One region of the Rhodoferax sediminis genome, then DNA from elsewhere that is predicted to be linked to it. Evidence: predicted binding sites of a transcription regulator. Region 1 holds the regulator's gene; each other region holds the start of a gene.
What was found. The regulator sigma-54, encoded in region 1, starts transcription at its own class of promoters, with help from an activator protein. The targets are predictions, from matches to a motif close to TGGCANGNAANCTGCTTT.
Positions count from the first base shown of each region.

Region 2: EUB48_RS00485 (pilin) is a predicted target of sigma-54. The motif match lies at 1,096-1,113, and genes of this name have one in related genera.
Region 3: urtA (urea ABC transporter substrate-binding protein) is a predicted target of sigma-54. The motif match lies at 1,212-1,229, and genes of this name have one in related genera.
Region 4: EUB48_RS04130 (PEP-CTERM sorting domain-containing protein) is a predicted target of sigma-54. The motif match lies at 2,073-2,090, and genes of this name have one in related genera.

Region 1 is NZ_CP035503.1:262,391-265,596, forward strand. Features, by position in the region: gene lptB (LPS export ABC transporter ATP-binding protein) at 1-531, shown strand, start outside; gene EUB48_RS01295 (RNA polymerase factor sigma-54) at 686-2,278, shown strand; gene EUB48_RS01300 (THUMP domain-containing class I SAM-dependent RNA methyltransferase) at 2,275-3,206, shown strand, end outside.
Region 2 is NZ_CP035503.1:92,642-95,847, forward strand. Features, by position in the region: gene EUB48_RS00480 (GspE/PulE family protein) at 1-998, shown strand, start outside; gene EUB48_RS00485 (pilin) at 1,152-1,673, shown strand; gene tfpZ (TfpX/TfpZ family type IV pilin accessory protein) at 1,984-2,748, shown strand; gene EUB48_RS00495 (hypothetical protein) at 2,819-3,127, shown strand.
Region 3 is NZ_CP035503.1:2,891,392-2,894,597, reverse strand. Features, by position in the region: gene ureC (urease subunit alpha) at 1-369, opposite strand, end outside; gene EUB48_RS13945 (urease subunit beta) at 369-698, opposite strand; gene EUB48_RS13940 (urease subunit gamma) at 711-1,013, opposite strand; gene urtA (urea ABC transporter substrate-binding protein) at 1,277-2,554, shown strand; gene urtB (urea ABC transporter permease subunit UrtB) at 2,593-3,206, shown strand, end outside.
Region 4 is NZ_CP035503.1:854,377-857,582, reverse strand. Features, by position in the region: gene EUB48_RS21595 (group II intron maturase-specific domain-containing protein) at 59-412, opposite strand; gene EUB48_RS21590 (reverse transcriptase domain-containing protein) at 372-806, opposite strand; gene EUB48_RS04130 (PEP-CTERM sorting domain-containing protein) at 1,232-2,017, opposite strand; gene EUB48_RS04125 (hypothetical protein) at 2,210-3,206, opposite strand, start outside.

The DNA of each region.
Region 1 (3,206 bases):
TCGCGCCTGGGCCTGAGCTATCTGCCGCAGGAGGCGTCGATTTTTCGCAAACTCACGGTGGAAGAAAACGTGCGCGCGGTGCTGGAGCTGCAGCGCCATGGCGCCGATGGCGACCAGGCCGGCCGTGCGCTGTCCAAAAGCGAGATCGAGGAGCGTCTCACGACGCTCTTGCAGGACCTGCGGGTGGAGCACCTGCGCGATTCGTCCGCGCTGTCGCTGTCGGGCGGCGAGCGCCGGCGCGTCGAGATTGCGCGCGCGCTGGCGACGCAGCCGCGCTTCATCCTGCTCGACGAGCCATTTGCCGGCATCGACCCGATCGCGGTGATCGAGATCCAGCGCATCATCGTTTTCCTCAAGAGCCGGGGCATCGGCGTGCTCATCACCGACCACAACGTGCGCGAAACCCTGGGCATCTGTGACCATGCCTTCATCATCAATGATGGCCACGTGCTGGCGCAGGGCACCCCTTCGGAGATCGTCGACAACGCCGATGTGCGCCGGGTGTACCTGGGCGAGCATTTCCGCATGTGAATATGGCCCCCACGCTTGTCACTGCGTGTACTGCGCTGCCCCCCGAGGGGGCCGTCGGCCGCCTTGGGGCGGCCCGGCGCCGGCCGGGTGCTCCCCGCGCTTGCCATTGCGTGTACTGCTTCTCCTTGGGGCGGCGCGGCGGTCGCCTGACGCCATGAAGCAGGGCCTGTCACTTCGCATTTCGCAGCATCTGGCGCTGACGCCGCAGCTGCAGCAGTCGATCCGGCTGCTGCAGCTCTCGACGCTGGAGCTGAGCCAGGAAGTGGAGCAGATGCTCGATGACAACCCGTTCCTGGAGGTCGCCGAGCTGGAAGCGCCGCGCGAGGAATTCGGCCTGGCGCAGTCCGACACGCGGGTGCGCGAAGACGACCGTGACACCGATTTTGCTACTAATTCGGTAGCTGGTAGCCAGGACGACATGAGGGCTACAGCTCAAAATGATGCTGAATTTCCGCTGTCGGGCCGCGACGAAGAGCAAAGCTGGGACGGTGACGGCACCAGCGAGGTCCGGCCCGACGACAGCGAATGGGGCGGCGACGCGCCCGCGCGCAGCAACAACCTGGGCGACGCGGATGCAATGGATGCCACCGAGCTGGCGGGCAGTCAGGAATCGCTGCAGTCGCACCTGCACCGCCAGGCGCTCTCACTGCGCCTGTCGCAGGAAGACCGCGCCGCGCTGCACTTCCTGATCGAATCGCTGAATGACGACGGCTACCTGGAAGACACGCTGCAGTCGCTGGCCGAAGGGCTGGCCGGCACCGACGAGGCGCAGGTGGAGGAACTGGTGCAGTGTTTCACGGTGGCGTTGTCGCTCTTGCAGCACCTGGAGCCCACGGGCGTCGGCGCGCGGCATCTGGGCGAATGCCTGGCGCTGCAGCTGCGCGCACTGCAGGACTTTGATCACGGCGACCCGGCGCGCCAGGAGGTCGTCGAGGTGGCGCTGCGCATGTGCGCCCAGCCCATGGACCTGCTGGCGCGGCGCGACGTGCGGCGACTGGTGCAGCTGTGCGGCGCCACTGAAGCGCAGGTCAAGGCCGCCATGGCGCTGATCGGCCGGCTCGAGCCCAAGCCGGGGCGGCGCTTCGTGCAGGTCGAGCGCAATATCGTGGTGCCCGACGTGATCGTGACCAACGTCGGGCGCGGCGGCCAGCCCAAGTTTCGCGTGCAGCTCAATCCCGACGTGATGCCGCGCCTGCGCGTGCACGACATCTATGCCAATGCACTCAAGCAACACAAGAGCGGCGGGCGCGATGCGTCGAACCACGCGGCGCTGCAGCAGCGGCTGCAGGAGGCGCGCTGGTTCATCAAGAACATCCAGCAGCGTTTCGACACCATCCTGCGCGTGGCCAACGCCATCGTGGAGCGGCAAAAGAGCTTCTTTGTGCACGGCGAGCTGGCGATGCGCCCGCTGGTGCTGCGCGAGATTGCCGACGAACTCGGCCTGCACGAGTCCACCATCTCGCGCGTGACCACCGCCAAGTACATGGCCACGCCGTATGGCACCTTCGAGCTCAAATACTTCTTTGGCTCGGGCCTGGGCACCGAAACCGGCGGCAATGCCTCGAGCACAGCAGTGCGCGCACTGATCAAGCAGTTTGTGGCGGCTGAAGATCCCTGCAAGCCGCTCAGCGATAACCAGATTGCCGACATGCTGAAGGAACAGGGCATCGAGTGCGCGCGCCGCACCGTGGCCAAATACCGCGAGGCGCTGCGGATCGCCCCCACCAACCTGAGAAAAACCCTGTGAACCAGCTGCAACTTTTTCTGCCCTGCGCGGCCGGCGTGGAAGCCTTGCTGGGCCTGGAGGCGCAGCGCATCACCGGCGCCGCCGAGCGGGATCTGCAGACGCTGCGCGGCGGCGTGCAGCTTAACGCGTCGTGGCGCGATGCGCTGCTGCTGAACCTGCACAGCCGGCTGGCCCAGCGCGTGCTGGTCGAGCTCTCCAACACCGAGTATCGCAACGAACAGGATCTGTACCACGCCGCCGCCAGCGTGGCCTGGGAGATCTGGTTCACGACCCGGCAGACCTTCAAGGTCGAGGTCACGGCGCAGCACAGCCCGTTGACCAGCCTGAACTTTGCCGCGCTCAGAATCAAGGACGCGATTGCCGACCGCTTCCGCCACAAGAGCGGCGTGCGCCCCGACGTGGACACCCAGTGGCCCGACGCGCGTATCTACCTGCACCTGACGACCGACCGCGCCCTGCTCTACATCGACACCTCGGGTGAGCCGCTGTTCAAGCGCGGCTGGCGCGAGGACAAGGGCGAGGCCCCGCTGAAGGAAACGCTGGCCGCCGCCATGCTGGCCGCCAGCGGCTGGGATGCCGCGACGCCGCTGTACGACCCGTGCTGCGGCAGCGGCACGATCGCGATCGAGGCGGCGCAAATCGCCTGCCGCATCGCGCCGGGGTCGCTGCGCCGCTTCGGCTTCGAGAAGCTGTTGCCGTTCCAGAGTCATGTCTGGTCCGCTATCAAAAACGAAGCGCTGGCGGCACAAACGACACCGGCCGCACCCATATTTGGCAGTGACGTGGCGCACCGGATGGTGGATTTCGCGCAGCGCAACGCGGCGCGCGCCGGCGTCGGCGCCGCGGTGGAATTCCGCGGCGGCGACGCACTGCAGCGGCTGCCGCCGGCGGCCAGCGGCGTGATGCTGGTGAATCCTCCCTATGGCGA
Region 2 (3,206 bases), 170 kb from region 1:
ACGGCCCGCTCGACATCGAGCTGCGCGTCGCCACCATTCCCTCCGCCGGCGGCGTTGAAGACGTGGTCATGCGGATCCTGGCCGGCGGCGAGCCCATTGCGCTCGACAAGCTGGGCCTGACACCGCACAACCGGGCACGCCTGGTCAAGACCATCGAAAAACCCTATGGCCTGTTCTATGTCTGCGGCCCCACCGGCTCGGGCAAGACCACCACGCTGCACTCCATCCTCAAGCACCTGAACACGCCCGAGACCAAGATCTGGACCGCCGAGGACCCGGTTGAAATCACGCAAAAAGGCCTGCGCCAGGTCCAGATCAACAAGAAGGCCGGCATCGACTTCGCGCTCATCATGCGCGCCTTCTTGCGCGCCGACCCCGACGTCATCATGGTCGGCGAGTCGCGCGACAAGGAAACGGTGTCCATGGGCGTGGAGGCCTCGCTCACCGGCCACCTGGTGTTCTCCACGCTGCACACCAACTCCGCGCCCGAGTCCATCACGCGGCTGCTCGACATGGGCATGGACCCGTTTAACTTTTCCGATGCGCTGCTCGGCATCCTGGCGCAGCGGCTCGCGCGCAAGCTGTGCGACTGCAAGCAGGCCTACGAGCCCACTTCCGCGGAAATCAACGACTTCATCAAGGAATACGCCGACGAACTGCGCCACACCGTGGCGTGGAAGCTAGATGCCGGCGGCGAGGCGCAAAAGCTGCTGGAGGCCTGGACCGGGCAGTACGGCCAGGACGGCAAGCTCACCTTTTATCGCGCCGTGGGCTGCGACAAATGCAATAAAACCGGCTACAAGGGCCGCGTCGGCCTGCACGAACTGCTGATTGCCGACGACATCCTGAAGAAGCTGGTGCAGGAGCGCGCCCGCGTGTCCGAGATCTTCGCCGCCGCGGTCGAGAGCGGCATGCGCACCCTCAAGATGGACGGCATGGAAAAGATCATGCTGGGCATGACCGACCTGAAACAGGTGCGCTCGGTCTGCATTAAGTGACGAAAATTGTCAGCCCCCTGGTCTGAGTGGGTCAAAAAGCGTCGGCCCGCAGCGGCCAATGCGTGAAAAGGTTCACAAAAAAGCGGGATGAACGCCCTGGCATGCAACCTGCTGTAACTTCTTCGCATTTCAGTTTCAACCAAGGAGTTTTTCATGAAGCGTTCCATGCAAAAGGTTCAAAAGGGTTTCACCCTGATCGAGTTGATGATCGTCGTGGCGATCATCGGTATTTTGGCGGCCGTGGCGTTGCCGGCGTACAAGGATTACACGGTAAAGGCGCGTATGTCAGAAGTGGTTTTGGCTGCGTCGCAGTGCCGCACATCCATCAGTGAGGCCGTGCAAACGATGAGCGTCAGTTCTGTAGGCACTGCAGACGGCTGGGGTTGCGAAGCAAACATCGCAGACACAGCTGGTGCAGGCCCCACGAAAATGGTGCAATCCGTCAGGACCAGTGCGAGTGGCGTGATTACCGTAAAACCGGATGCCACCGCTTTGGGCGTAACACTTGCGCCGGCCACCGACTTCCTCACACTCTCGCCCTTCAAAGACGTGGCTTTGACCACCGCAATTGATGTGAGCGCTGCGAACAAAGACCAAGGTTCGCAAATCGCAGGCTGGAAGTGTCTGGGTTCTACGGCGCTGATCAATAAATACCTGCCTGGCTCCTGCAAGTAATTCTTCTACGCCACATTTGCAAGAAGCCTCCTCGCGGAGGCTTTTTCGTCTCTATGTACCTCGCCACTATCCGCCAATTTTTGGGCTACGCATGCTTGGCAAGAAAATTTGAGCCAGATTCTAAATAGCCCTGATCTACTCAATCAAAGCTGACTCTAGCCCATGACTGTCAAACAATAGCCGCTATTAAAAACGTAGTGATTCGGGGAAATAGGAGCCCAGGCGCCAATCATTTCGCCGGCAGAAGCATGCACGTAAAGCCGATTACCAGGCGCGAGGCGCCCACCCTGAGAAAATACACCCCTCCACCATGCTGGCACGTTTGAACCTCCGCTCCCGCCTGCGCGCCGCGGGCCTGCATCTGCTGGTCTCCGCTGCATTCGCGACCCTGGCCGCGACTCTCGTCTTCGACCTGTGGTACCCCGACGCCTACCGCCTGCTGGCGGGCGGGCGCGATCTGTTCCTTCTGGTCGTGTCGGTGGACGTGGTGCTGGGGCCGCTGCTGACCTTCGCCGTTTTCAATCCGGCCAAGGGCTGGCCGCACCTCAGGCGCGACCTCGCGGTGATCGGCCTGCTGCAACTCGGCGCCCTGCTCTACGGCTTGCATACGGTGTACATCGCGCGCCCCGTCGCACTGGTGTTCGAGGTGGATCGCCTGCGCGTCGTCGCGGCGGACGCCGTGTACACGCCCGAACTGCCCCAGGCGCTGCCGCAATATCGCAGCCTGCCACTCACCGGGCCGTGGCTGCTCGCCGCGCGGGCGGCGCGCCCCGGTGAGGAGCGCAACCAGGCCTTGTTCATGGCATTGGGTGGTGCCGACACGGGACAGCGGCCGCTGTTCTGGCAGCCGTACAGCGAGGCGCGGGACCGGGTGCTGGCCCGGTCCAGGCCGGTGGCCGTGCTGCTGGCGCACGACCCGGCCCACAGCGCCGACCTTGCCACGCGCTTGCGCGCATTCAAGCTCGACCCGCAGCAGGCTCGGTTCCTGCCGGTGATCGCGCGCGGCGACTGGGTCGCGCTGTTGCGCCCGAATGGCGAGGTGGCGGGTTTCGCGCCTTATGACGGGTTTTTTTGAGGGGCGATGGGGGCCGTCGAGGGGGCTTTCGCCGGCAGGCGGGCGGTTGTTGCGCGTGCCGCGTTGGGCCATGCTGTCGTTCACTGCGCTGCTCGGCGTGGTGTTTGTGGGCGTGGCCACGGATTACCTCAAGGCCGAGGACAACTACCGTACCCTGTGCATGGAGTCGGCGCGCATTGGCGTGGACCGCATCGTGACGCCGGTGCTCTTCCGCTATGCGCTGGCGGCCGGCCTGAATGGCCAGCCCGAGGTCGCGCGCGACACGCTGGCACGTATTTGCCGCATTCACGAGCCCAAGCGCTGTGTGGAGGCGCGTGAGGGCTGGGCGGCGCTGCAGGTTCGCTATCCACAATTGGCGGGGGTGGCTGCGCCGGAATAAATGGGGGCAAGAGGGAGGCGCGGGTACGACAGTTCGAGCGGCCACAATCTGCACGCTCTTGTTTTGATAGCTTATCGTG
Region 3 (3,206 bases), 1.8 Mb from region 1:
GATCTCGGTACCGGGGCCGATGACCATGTCCACACCGGGCTGGGTGTCCGGATTGCCCGCGTTGCCGATGGCGGCAATGCGTCCACCTTGAAGGCCGATGTCGGCCTTGACGATGCCCCAGTGATCGATGATCAGCGCGTTCGTCAGGACCGTGTCCATCGCGCCTTCGGCGCGCGTGCGCTGGCTCTGCGCCATACCGTCGCGGATGGTCTTGCCGCCGCCGAACTTCACTTCCTCGCCGTAGCCGCCGCCGCGCAGGGTGAGGTCCTGCTCCACTTCAACGATCAGGTCCGTGTCCGCGAGCCGGATCCGGTCGCCCACTGTGGGGCCGAAGATTTCGGCATAGGCGCGCCGCCCGATGCTGGCCATCACGCGGCTCCTGGGGACGGCGCATCGAGCGCCCCCATGACGTCGCCGTGAAAGCCGAACACGCGGCGCTCCCCGGCGTAGTCCACCAGCTCCACCGTGCGCTGCTGGCCCGGCTCGAAACGCACGGCGGTGCCGGACGTGATGTTCAGGCGCATGCCGCGCGCCGCGGCACGATCGAAGCGCAGCGCGGCGTTGGTTTCCGCGAAGTGGTAGTGCGAGCCGACCTGAATGGGCCGGTCGCCCGTGTTTTGCACCGCCATGGGGAGCGTGCGGCGCCCCGCGTTCAGCAGGTGCTCGCCATCGTCGGTGAAGAGTTCTCCGGGGATCATGAAGTCATCCTTTCAGATGATGGGCTGGTGCACCGTGACCAGTTTGGTGCCGTCGGGAAAGGTGGCTTCCACCTGGATGTCGGCGATCATCTCGGCGATGCCGTCCATCACGTCGGCACGGGTCAGGATGGTGCGGCCTTCGCTCATGAGCTGTGCCACCGTCCTGCCGTCGCGCGCGCCCTCCATGACCGCGGCGGAGATCAGTGCCACGGCTTCGGGGTAGTTGAGCTTGAGCCCGCGCGCACGCCGGCGCTCGGCCAGCAGGGCGGCCGTGAAGATCAGGAGCTTGTCTTTTTCGCGCGGCGTCAGTTCCATGGGGTGCAGATCAGGTCAGGCGGAATGGGCGATTCATTGTGCAGCAACTTGCGTTCCAGGCACACCCCCGGCGCATTTTTCAGGTGCGGCCCCGCCGTCTGGCATCCAACGCACCTTGCAGGTGCCGCGCGATGCCCGAAACGGTGCGTTCGTGAGCGATTTCGATGGCTGTGCGCTCGCGAGCGGGACGCACGGGCCTGGCATGGAGCTTGCTGATACCGGCTCGATCTGATTGTGGATCGCAACTTTCTTGGAGAAGAGAAATGAACCGACGAGGGAATCTCAAGGCGGTCGCCGTGGCGGCTGCCGTTGCCAGCGGCGCGTTTGCCTTTGCGCCTCAGGCGTTCGCGCAGGACACCATCAAGGTTGGCATCCTGCATTCGCTGTCGGGCACGATGGCGATTTCAGAGACGGCGCTGAAAGACATGGCGTTGATGACCATCGAGGACATCAACAAGCACGGCGGTGTCATGGGCAAACAGCTCGAACCCGTGGTCGTCGACCCGGCGTCCAACTGGCCGCTGTTCGCCGAGAAGACCAAGCAGTTGCTGGGGCAGGACAAGGTGGCCGTGATCTTCGGCTGCTGGACCTCGGTATCGCGCAAGTCGGTGCTGCCGGTGGTCGAAGAAATGAACGGCCTGCTGTTCTATCCGGTGCAATACGAAGGCGAGGAGCTGTCGAAGAACGTGTTCTACACCGGTGCCGCGCCCAACCAGCAGGCCATTCCCGCCGTGGATTACCTCATGAGCAGGGAAGGCGGGGGCGCCCGCCGCTTCGTGCTGCTGGGCACCGACTACGTGTACCCGCGCACCACGAACAAGATCCTGCGCGCCTTTTTGCATAGCAAGGGTGTGAAGGACTCGGACATTGATGAAAAATACACCCCATTCGGTCACAGCGATTACCAGACCATCGTGGCCGACATCAAGAAGTTCTCGCAGGGCGGCAAGACGGCCGTGATCTCCACCATCAACGGCGACTCCAATGTGCCGTTCTACAAGGAACTCGGCAACGCTGGCCTGAAAGCCAAGGACGTGCCGGTGGTGGCTTTCTCGGTGGGCGAGGAAGAGCTGCGCGGCGTCGATGCGAAGCCGCTGGTGGGGCACCTGGCTGCGTGGAATTACTTCATGTCGCTCAAAAATCCGACCAACGCCGCCTTTATCCAGCAGTGGAGCGAGTACGCCAAAGCCAAGAAGCTGCCGGGTCAGGCGGACAAGCCGCTGACCAATGACCCGATGGAAGCGACATGGATCGGCATCCACATGTGGAAGCAGGCGGTGGAGAAGGCGAAATCCACCGGCACCGACAAGGTGATCGCGGCGATGGCCGGTCAGACCTTCAAGGCGCCGGACGGATTCACCGTCGAGATGGACCCGAAGAACCACCATCTGCACAAGCCGGTGTTCATCGGCGAGATTCGTGGCGACGGCCAGTTCAGCGTGGTGTGGAGGACGCCGGCACCGATCAAGGCCCAGCCCTGGAGTCCCTTCATCGAAGGCGACGACAAGAAGCCCGACTATCCGGCCGGCAAGTCGTCCTGAGCAAGTGGGCACCGGCCCATTCCCTGGCGAGATTCTTCATGCTTCGGCGATCGATCCAGGCGGTGTTGGCGGCACTGCTGATGGCAGGTGCCGCTCACGCGCTGACACCGGATGAGGCCGTGGTCATGGCGACGGGCGACGCCAGCGACCGCGTGGCTGCCATCAACAAGGCGGTCTTGAGCGCCGATGCGAAAACAGCCGACTTTCTCCAGGCCCTGGCCGATGACGCGGTCAAGACCACGCCCGCCCATGTCTATGTCATGAGGAACGGGAAGGGCTACGATCCCGTCACTGGCAGCCCGCTGAAGGTGCCTGACGATGCCGAGGATGTGGTCAACAGCAACCTGCTGCGCGGCACGCTCGACTCCGCGATGGCAGCGCTCAAGCTGTCCAGCCCTGATGAGAAGGTGCGTGCGGACGCGGTGCAGACGCTGCTGAACGAGCCCGACGAATCGCACCTGCCGCTGGTGGAGAAGGCGCTGGCGGCCGAAAGCAATCCGCAGATCAAGGCCAGGCTCGAGCGCGTGCGCGCCGCCAGCATGCTCGACAGCCCCGATCTGACGCACCGGCTCGAAGCGGCCGCGACGCTGGCGACCGGCCGCAGCCCCGAGGTCAAACTGCTGCTCAACGAGCGCCTGGGCAAGGAAGACAA
Region 4 (3,206 bases), 590 kb from region 1:
TCACCTTAAACACACATCAGCAAGCGCCGCCAGCTCGGAGATCGAGTAGGCTGAGCGGTTACCCCCTCAGCCCTCTCACGCCACCGTACGTGCGGTTCCGCATACGGCGGTTCAAACAGGACGCTGGAGATGCTGGTGGACAGTCACCAGCGAGACCAGCCCGAGTTGCGTGAAGTATTTCGGCGGCAAGGCTGCGGTCATATGCTTGGCCCCGGCGTTCCACCAAGGGCCCCGCCCGTTGACGCTGGATTTCCATGCGCGTTGGGCCTAAAGCCCATGTGCGCGCAGTTTCGACTCCCGCGTTTTCGCGGCGCTTCCATTGCCGCCAGACGATGCAGCGCAGTCGCCTGCGCAACCATGTATCAAGCTCTTCAACAGGCCGCCGGCTCTGGGTCAGGCTGAAGTAATTCATCCATCCCCTCAGAACCGGATTGAGCATCGCGATGATCCGGGCCAGTTGACCTGCCCCGGCCTTGACGGCACGGTTCGCGCATGCGCCCTTTCAGGCGCTCGATGCTCTGCTTGGCGATACGGATTTTGCTGGCTTGGTGCACCGTAACGCTGTAGCCCAGGAACTTGTGCACCCACGGTCTTGCTACGGCACTCTTGGTCTCGTTCACAGTGAGTTTGAGCCGCTTTACAAGAAAGCTCCTCACCCCCGCCATGATCCGTTGCCCCGTCCGCTGACTGCTGACGTAGATGTTGCAGTCATCCGCGTACCTGCAGAACGACAGCTTGCGACGTTCCAATTCCCGGTCGAGATCGGTCAGCAAGATGTTGGACAGCAGCGGCGACAGGGGCCGCATTGGGGCGTTCCCTTCGTCTTGGCCACCTGCATCCCGTCAGCCATCATCCCGGCCTCAAGGAATCTGCGAATCAATCTCAGAACCCATGAGTCTTGTACCTGTCGCGCCACCCGCGCCACCCACTTTCACGCTTATGCTTGTCGGATCTACGCCGCACCGCTTCCGTGCAAGTTTCGGGCTTTAGTGAATTGGGCCACCTCACCCCCGCTACGACGCCTCATATCCGCTCGCCTGGAGTCAGGCCAGCGCTTTGCCCTACAGCTTCCTTCAGATTCGCAGTCGCCCGCGAAACCCTTGTCTTGGGCTAACACTTCCCCTTGCCGGGCGTATAGAGGACTTTCACCTCCAAGTAAGTGCGCCCTGCCGGGCGCACCATAAAAAAAAGCCCCGTGATTTCTCACAGGGCTCCATGAAGCTGAAGATTCTCAGGACTTCATTTTGCGGCGGGTCATGAATCCCAAGCCAAGCAGGGCAAGACCAAACAGGCTCAGCATGGACGGCTCGGGCACTGCCAAGCGGAACTGGCCGTTATTGGAAAGATTCAGATCGGTCGTGCTATTTGCAGCAACCGTACCGAAGTTGGTACCAAACGCAGTGTTGTAATCAGTCACCAAGTTCGCATTGACATTCGGCGTATTTCCAAGAATGACGTTGGTGGTGGCAAAACCAAGAAGCAGGCCCGTCGGCGAATTAGCGATAGACGCAAGATCGTTCATGGCGCTGTCAAAGAAATAGCCGGTAGCCAGACTGGTCGCCTTGAAGATGAACGAAATCGTGCCATTTGGCAGCACGCTGTTCGCCAAGAGGACGGCGCTGCCCGCCTGAAGGGTAAAGGTGCCTATATTTGTGGCGCCGGAGAAAACGTTCAGGGAGCCACCGGGATTGAAGCTAAGGGGCCCGCCAACCGACCCGGAGCCCGACCCAATAAACTTGGCCGTGAGGGCTGGATTCAGGAGAGTGGAGCCATCAGCGCTCAAATTCAAGAAACTGCCAACTTCGTTGAATGTAAAGTTAGTACCCACAAAAGTATTGTGCACATAAGCCGTGCCGGTCAGGTCCAGATAGTCATGCACCAGAACAGGCGCATTGCCGCCGGCCCCATCGGTGTCCAGATACCAGTTGGTCAACGTGGCGGAAGCAGGCGCAGACAGCGAGAACAAGCTCGCAGCGACTGCAGCACCGGCCAAGAGTTTTTTCATCATCGTCTTCATGGTGGCTTCCCCTAGTAGTTCAGTGGTTGGGTGTAATCGACTTCTCGCGAAGAGATAAGCAGATTGCGTGCCAGAAGATCGATCAATCTATAAGTTGTTGATTTATCTCGAAAAATGCCGGTTTTACGTGATTCTTGCGAAATCGAGCCGGCACTGGTGTAAAGAATTTCGACGATATTTCCGCGACTTCCTTCAGAAATAGTAGGTCCCCAACACCTGCACCAGCCGACGATCGGGCAATACGCCGAAGTCGCTGGTGGCGTTGCCCATGTTCTGCTGCAGCTGCAGGGTCAGGTCGAACTTGGCCCAATGGTGGCGCAGCTCGACCCAGGCGAGCCGGCTGTTGTCGTCGGGGTTAAGGCGGAGGTAAGCGGTCAAATCCAGATTTTTGAGCCAGAGGCTCTTTTGCGTGACGTAAATCAGGTAGGCCTGCCGGGACGCCAGATCCTGAAGCTGCAGTGCTCCACCAAGGTAGGCGAGCTGGCTGGCGGGCGCCGTGCTCGAGGCGCCCAGCGCGGCCCAGTTGGACTGGTTCAGCGCAAAGCCGTTGTATTCGTATTCGGCGGTGATCGACAGCTTGCTGCTTGTGGTGTAGGTGACGCCCCCCACAAAGCGATTGCGCGTGGACGTGCTGCTGGATGGCAAGGACAACGCGCGGCTCAGCAAATCGGGCTCCTTGCTTCGCGTCAATTCCATATGGGCGACAGCGGCGTCCGATAGCAAGGCGGTCATATTGGCGCCCAGTGCGGGCGACAGGGCGGCGTCCTTGTATAGGAATAACTGGCTGCTGACGCGTTGCGACCACTGGGTGCCGAGTGCGACCAGGGCCCGATTGCGATTGTTGGTCGAGCCGAGGTCGGGGCTCCAGCCCGCCGCGTTGGGGCTATCCGCCAGCTTGGGCGAGAGGGCAACCGACAGCGAGCCACCGCTCCACAGCCGCTGCGCGCGCAGCATGACGCTGCCCTGGCGGTTTTCGCGCAGCGCAAACGGGTCGGCGGTGGTCACGACGCGAAGGCCGCCATCGCGGAAAAAATCGGTCGGGTTGTAGCCGTAGCCCGGCCCATAGCGCAGGTTGATGCGGCCAAACTCCAGCACCGTGTCCCGACTCTCGGGCTGCCAGCTCAAGTAAGCCTCGCGCAGGGTGTTCACGGTCGCGTCGGCGCCGGAGGCTGGTGCGGGATACAGGTGG